2 regions of the Stenotrophomonas oleivorans genome follow, and region 2 is predicted to be linked to the other one. Evidence: predicted binding sites of a transcription regulator. Region 2 holds the regulator's gene; the other holds the start of a gene.

Region 1 (3,600 bases), 830 kb from region 2:
TGTAGGTGAAGTTGTTGCTCCACTTCAGGCGGTTGCCCTGCTCACCCAGCAGCGGGACCACCAGGTTGCCTTCCAGACCCTGCACGATCGCCTTGGGTGCGTTCTCCCAGCGGAAGATGCGGCCCTTGGTGTCGGCGGTCAGCCCGATCTGGTTGTACCCGGCCTGGATCTTGTCCTTGTAGTCGTTGTGGAAGTAGGTCAACGACGCTTGCCAGCCGCTCTGCGGTGCCCACTCGATACCCAGTTCCTTGTTCAGGCTGGTTTCCGCCTTCAGGTCCGAGTTGCCGCGCATGTAGCAGCCGGCGCCCAGGCTCGGCAGTGCATTCGGGCAGCCATTGCCCCGGGTGTAGTACAGGTAGTCCGGATTCGACTGGTACAGGTTCGGCGCCTTGAATGCACGGGCGATACCGCCCTTCACCACCCAGTCGCTGTTGATGCGGAACTGCGCGTTGAGGCTGGGGCTGGTGTTGTTGCCGAACTGGCTGTGGTGGTCGAAGCGCAGGCCCGGGGTGACGATCCAGCGCTCGCCCAGGTAGATGTTGTCTTCCACGAACACGGCGGTGGTCTGCGCGTCGGACTTGCCGCGTGCGCGATCGGCCGACAGCCCCGGGATGCCGCCGCCGCTGCTGCTGGACTGGCTCATCGAGTACGGGTCGGTCAGGCGGCTGTCCAGGTATTCAAAGCCCAGCGTCCAGATGTTCTCGGCACCACCCAGCGTGGTTGGGAAACTGACTTCGCCGTCCAGCTGGTAGTTGCGCAGGCGCGAGGTCGACCAGTCGGTGCCGTTGAAGCTGCCCTCCGGGCCACCGGCCAGGCCTTCGTTGATGCGTGAGTTGTTCACCGCCTCCACTGCAGCCGTTACCCGCGAGGTCACATCACCCCAGCGGCCGCGATGGGTGATCGCGCCGGTGTTGCGGTACATGCGGTTGGTCTCGGCCTGCTGCTCGGCCAACGCCCCCAGATCGATCGGTGTCGAGGTACCGGTGGTGCTGACCGCGCGATCGCCAGCATAGATGTTGCCCTGGCGACTGGTGCCGGCTTCGAATTCGACCACCTGGTTGGCGGTCACGTCCCAGCGCAGCAGCGCGTTGACATCGCGGTTCTTGACGCCCTCGCGACCGGCCGGCGGCACCGCGTTCGGATTCGCCGCGAAGTCACGGTTGAGTTCCAGCGAATCGGCGTCGGTCTTGTTGAGATTGCCGTACAGGCGGAACGACAGGGTGTCGGTCATCGGCCCGCTCAGCTGCAGGCCGACGCGCTCGCTGCCGCCTTCGGCGCTGTGCTCGGGCACCAGGCCATACAGGTCGACCGCGCCGGTCAGGTCGCCGGTCGGGCGCTTGGTGATGATGTTGACCACGCCACCGGAAGCACCCGAGCCATAACGTGCCGCTGCAGGGCCGCGCAGCACTTCGATGCGCTCGATCATTTCCGCCGGCACCCAGTTGGTATCGCCGCGGGTATTGCGCTCACCGCTGCGGCCCATGCGCACGGCATCACGCGCACCGATGCGCTTGCCGTCGACCAGGATCAGGGTGTTTTCCGGGCCCATGCCACGCAGATCGATCTGGCGGTTGTTGCCGTACTGGCCCGAGGCACTGTTGCCGGTCAGGTTGACGCCGGGCATGGTGCGCAGCAGCTCGGCGATGTCGTTGGCCGGCGGGCGCCTGGCGATGTCCTCTGCGGTGATGGTGGAGGTACCCAGCGCCTGGCGCGCGATCTGCGAGGCGGTGACGTGCACCGTGTCGATATCGGTGGCGTCGGTTTCGGCGTGGGCGGTCAGAGCGCTGCCGGCCAGCAGGGCGGCAACGGCAAGCGCCAGCGGGCGCGGCGAAAGGACAACGGCAGGGGACATGATCAGGACCTTCTGGCAGGGCTACGGGGCCTCTGGCAAAGGGCTTGAGGCAACGACGAGGGGGAGGCGGAGCAGTCCTGCAGCAGGCACCTGCAGCCCGTTCCGTGCGCGCATTCTCCCATCAATGCGATTGATTCTCAAATGCGTTCACTCATTGCCGCAGCGGCGCCGATGTGGTTTGCGCACCGTGCAACCCTGCACCGCGCGTAAACTGGCCGGCTAACCCGCCATCAACCGTATGCCGCCGCGGCCGATACCCGTGGTTTGCCGTACGCAGTCAGAGATCGACGTGGAACCACCCCAATTGGACGATGCCAGCCAGCCGCTGGCCGAGGCCTGGCAGCAGTGTCTGCTGCAGGCCGGCCCTGCCGCCACCGCGCTGCTCAAGGCCGCTGCTACCGATGCCCCACCCGCGCTGGCCCAGCGCTTTTACGAAGTACTGCTGCAGGACACCCGTGCGCGCCGTTTCCTGTCCCACGACCAGGTCAAGCAGCGCCTGCAGCCGGCCATGCAGCGCTGGCTGGCGCAGCTGCTGACCACTGATGCCAGCGGCATCGCCAACACCGTGGCCTCGCAGCGGATCATCGGCGACGTGCACGCCCGCGTCGGCATTCCGGTCGACCTGGTTACCCGCGGTGCGCGCGTGCTCAAGCACGAACTGTTCGTGCGCCTGCGCGACGATGCGCCTGACAGCGACACCGCATTCGCCGCCATCGACTGCCTCAGCGCGATCATGGATATCGCCATGGAAGGCATGACCCTGGCCTACACCCACGCGCGCGAGCGCTCCACCCGTGCCGACGCCGCCTACCGACTGTTCTCGCTGGTACAGAACGTCGGTACCGAACGCGAGCGCCAGCGCGCACTGCTGCTGGACTGGGAAAACGCCCTGCTCTACGCGTTGGCCGGCCACGTGCAGGCCAGCGACAACGCCAGCCTGGCCACCTCGGAGTTCGGCCTGTGGTTCACCCACAAGGGCATCCCCAGCTTCGGCGAAAGCAGCGAAACGCAGCAGGTGGGCCAGTTGATGGCCCGCATTGATGGCCACCTGCAGCGCGCGAGCGGCGATGCTCCGGCGCAGCGACTGGCGGTGCTGCCGGCCATCCGCGAGGACCTGGCCGCCATCCGCACCCTGATGACACTGCTGTTCGAGCGCATCGGCGAACTGGATGCCGGCAGCGACGCGCTGACCAACCTGCTCAACCGTCGCTTCCTGCCCACCGTGCTGCGCCGGGAAATCGAGCTGGCCACACGCAACCGCACACCATTCTCGCTGCTGCTGCTCGACCTGGATCACTTCAAGGCAATCAACGACGGCCACGGCCACGATGCCGGCGACCGCGCGTTGCAGCACGTCGCCGGCCTGCTCGGCCAGCTCACGCGCGGCAGCGACTACCTGTTCCGCTATGGCGGCGAAGAATTCGTGGTGGTACTGGTGGCTGCCAGCGAATCGCAGGCGACCGTGATCGCCGAGAGCCTGCGGCAGCAGATCGCACAGTCGCCGGTGGCACTGGCCAACGGCCAGGTGCTGGCACTGACCGCCAGCATCGGCGTGGCCGGCCACGACGGCCATCCGGACTACGAGCGGCTGATGGCCCGTGCCGACGCGGCAATGTACGAGGCCAAGCGCAGCGGCCGCAACCGCGTGGTGGTGGCCAGTGCGGACCTGCAGGAAGCGCCGGGACGGCGCGCACTGCAGCGATGACGGCAGGACAGGTAGAGTCGACCGCGGGTCGACTATCGCGCGC
Region 2 (3,600 bases):
TCGCGTGAGTACGCCAAGCTGACCAAGACCTTCCCGCTGTCGGCCACCCGCAGCGAGCCGCTCGGCCCTGTGCGCACCATTGCGGTCACTGGCGGCAAGGGCGGCGTGGGCAAGACGAATGTGTCGGCCAACCTGGCCGTGGCGCTGGCTGGCATGGGCAAGCGCACGCTGCTGCTGGACGCCGACCTCGGCCTGGCCAACATCGACGTGATCCTGGGCCTGAACCCCACCTTTACGCTGGCCGACCTGGTCGCCGGCCGCTGCACGCTGGATGACGTCATCGTCGAAGGCCCGAACGGCGTGCTGGTGGTCCCGGCCGCATCCGGCCGCCGCCACATGGCCGAGCTGGCCCCGGCCGAGCACGTTGGCCTGGTCAACGTGTTCTCCGAACTGGAGCGCGAGCTGGACATCATGGTGGTGGACACTGCCGCGGGCATCACCGATGGCGTGCTGACCTTCTGCCAGGCCGCACAGGACACCGTGGTGGTGGTCTGTGACGAGCCGGCCTCGATCACCGACGCCTACGCACTGATCAAGGTGCTGTCGCGCGAGCGTGGCGTGGACCGCATCCAGGTGGTGGCCAACATGGTGCGCGACCCCAACGAGGGCCGCGTGCTGTACGAGAAGCTGACCCGCGTCTGCGAGAAGTTCCTTGCCGATGTCTCGCTGAACTACCTGGGCTGCGTGCCGCAGGACGATTGGCTGCGCCTGTCGGTGCAGCGCCAGCAGCCGGTGGTGAAGGCCTATCCGTCCAGCCCGGCGGCGCTGGCGATCACCGAGATCGCGCGCCGTACCGCGCGCTGGCAGGCGCCGACCGAACCGCGTGGCGGCGTCGAGTTCTTCCTCGAACGCATCCTCAAGCAGCGTGGGGTGACGGCATGAAAGGCGCAGCCCAGTACAGGGAAGTGCAGCGCTCGGCGGCGAACGAAGTCATCGCCCAGCATTCGGACCTGGTGCGGCGCATCGCCCACCACCTGGCCGCGCGCCTGCCGGCCAGCGTCGAGGTCGATGACCTGATCCAGGCCGGCATGATGGGACTGATCGAAGCCTCGCGCAGCTATGACGCCGACCAGGGTGCTTCTTTCGAGACCTACGCCTCGATCCGCATCCGTGGTTCGATGATCGACGAGATCCGCCGTGGTGACTGGGTCCCGCGCTCGGTGCACCGCCGTGCACGTGATGCCGCCGCCACCATCCGCCGCCTGGAGCAGAGCAGTGGCCGTGCCGCCAGCGCCACTGAAGTGGCCGCCGCGATGGAGATGCCGCTGCCCGAGTACCTGCGGCTGATGGAAGACGCTGCACGTGGCCAGGTGCTGAGCCTGGAATCGCGCATCGAGGACCAGGGCGAGCTGGACACCGTCGCCCAAGGCGGGCCGACCCCGCAGCAGGTACTGGAGCGCGGTGAGTTCGGTCGCGAGCTGGGCAAGGCCATCGGCCACCTGCCCGAGCGCGAACAACTGGTGCTCTCGCTGTACTACGAGCAGGAACTGAACCTGAAGGAGATCGGCGCAGTGCTCGGCGTGAGCGAGTCGCGGGTCTGCCAGATCCACGGCCAGGCGGTACTGCGCCTGCGTGGCCGGCTGAAGCTGTTCGAGGCTGCCGACGCAGGCCTCGAAGAATGAACATCCCCGAGGCGGCTGCCCCCGGCCGTCCGGAATGAACAACAAAGGAATTCTGCTTTGAACAAGAACATGCGCATCCTGATCGTCGACGACTTCTCGACCATGCGTCGAATCGTCAAGAACCTGCTGGGCGATCTGGGCTTCACTAATACCGCCGAAGCCGAGGACGGGCATGCCGCGCTGTCGCTGCTGCAGAGCCAGCCGTTCGATTTCGTGGTCACCGACTGGAACATGCCGGTGATGACCGGCATCGAGCTGCTCAAGGCGATCCGTGCCGATGCCAAGCTGAAGACCCTGCCGGTGCTGATGGTCACGGCAGAAGCCAAGCGCGAGCAGATCATCGAAGCCGCCCAGAGCGGTGTGAACGGCTACATCATCAAGCCGTTCACCGCGCAGACGCTGGAAGAGAAGCTCGGCAAGATCTTCGAACGCCTGGCGGCCAGCGCCTGATGGATACCACGGTCGACAAGAACGCCCTCGCCCTGCGCCTGCAGGAGGCCCTGGACGCGCTCGAATCCGGTGACGAGGCCGCCTGGCGGCAGCGCATCGACGGGCTGGTCGCGCTGCGCACGCAGCCGATGATGAGCGGCCTCTCGCGGCTGGCCCGCGAGCTGGGACAGGCGCTGGGCGAACTGCCGACCGTGCCGAGCGAAGCCGGCGAACTGGACGACGCCTGCGCGCGACTGGACCACGTGGTGGCGATGACCGAACAGGCCACGCACCGCACCCTGGACCTGGCCGAGGAATGCCGCAGCCTGACCGAACAGCTGCGCGCTGAAGGCCTGCAGCCGGGCCAGGACGCGCAGCTCGAGCGCATCCGCCACAACCTGACCGAGATCGCCCTGACCCAGAGCTACCAGGACCTGACCGGGCAGATCATCCGTCGCGTGGTCGGCATCGTCCGCCGCGTGCACGAAGGCTTCGGCGCGCTCGGCCTGCCGCCGGAACAGCATCGCACCGACCCGGAACTGGCCGGGCCGGCACTGAAGGGACTGGACCGCCACGCGGTCTCGCAGAACGACGCCGACGACCTGTTGTCGGATCTGGGGCTGTAAGCATGAGCGCGGTATCCGACGACATCACTGCCGATTTCATCATCGAGGCGCAGGAGATCCTGGATCGCCTCGGCGAACAGCTGGTGTCGCTGGAGCAGGCACCGCAGGACAGCGACCAGCTCAACGCGGTGTTCCGCGGCTACCACACGCTCAAGGGCGGCGCCGGCTTCCTCGGCGTCACCGCCATGGTAGAGCTGTGCCATGCCGCTGAAGAGGCGCTGGGCGCCGCACGTGCCGGCCAGGCCGTGCTGCAGGCCCACCACTTCGACGCGGCCCAGCAATCGCTGGACTACCTGCAGTCGATGCTGGACGCGGTTTCCTCCGGCACCGAGCCGGGCTATGCGCCGCCGGACCTGATCGCACAGTTCGACGTGCACGGCGGTGCCGTGGCTGCACCCGCCGCCGCAGCAGCACCCACCGCGGGTGGCAGCGACCTGATCACCGACGACGAATTCGAGGCGCTGCTCGACCAGCTGCATGGTGGCAACGCGCCGACCGCGGTCGCGCCAGCGAAGAAGGCCGACGACGGACTGATCAGCGAAGACGAGTTCGAAGCCCTGCTCGACCAGCTGCACGGTGGCGCCGCACCGGGCACCAAGCCTGCGGCCGTGGTGGCACCGGCACCGATCGCAGCGCCGCGCCCGGTCGCCGCACCGGCACCGGTGGCGAAGCCGGCCGCCAAGCCGCTGGCCGAGGCCGAACATACCGTGCGCGTGGACACCAAGCGCCTGGACGCGATCGTCAACCTGATCGGCGAACTGGTGCTGTCACGCAATCGGCTCAAGACCCTGCGTGCACGCCTGCGCGATGAAGAGCTGGACCGCGCCGTGTCCACGCTGGATATCGCCACCGCCCGCCTGCAGTCGGCAGTGATGCGCACCCGCATGCAGCCGGTGGGCAAGGTGTTCTCGCGCTTCCCCAAG

What was found. Region 2 encodes FliA, which starts transcription of late flagellar genes. Its sites were predicted from a motif close to TAAAGTTTNNCNNNCNNNGGCCGATAA; they were not measured.
Region 1: MG068_RS05990 (GGDEF domain-containing protein) is a predicted target of FliA. The motif match lies at 2,083-2,109, and genes of this name have one in related genera.

What each region holds. Positions count from the first base shown of each region.
Region 1 covers NZ_CP031167.1:1,286,155-1,289,754, reverse strand. Annotated here, with positions in the region: gene MG068_RS05995 (TonB-dependent siderophore receptor) at 1-1,852, opposite strand, end outside; gene MG068_RS05990 (GGDEF domain-containing protein) at 2,142-3,557, shown strand.
Region 2 covers NZ_CP031167.1:2,112,394-2,115,993, reverse strand. Annotated here, with positions in the region: gene MG068_RS09970 (MinD/ParA family ATP-binding protein) at 1-882, shown strand, start outside; gene flhF (flagellar biosynthesis GTPase FlhF) at 1-8, shown strand, start outside; gene MG068_RS09965 (RNA polymerase sigma factor FliA) at 879-1,622, shown strand; gene cheY (chemotaxis response regulator CheY) at 1,680-2,072, shown strand; gene MG068_RS09955 (protein phosphatase CheZ) at 2,072-2,677, shown strand; gene MG068_RS09950 (chemotaxis protein CheA) at 2,680-3,600, shown strand, end outside.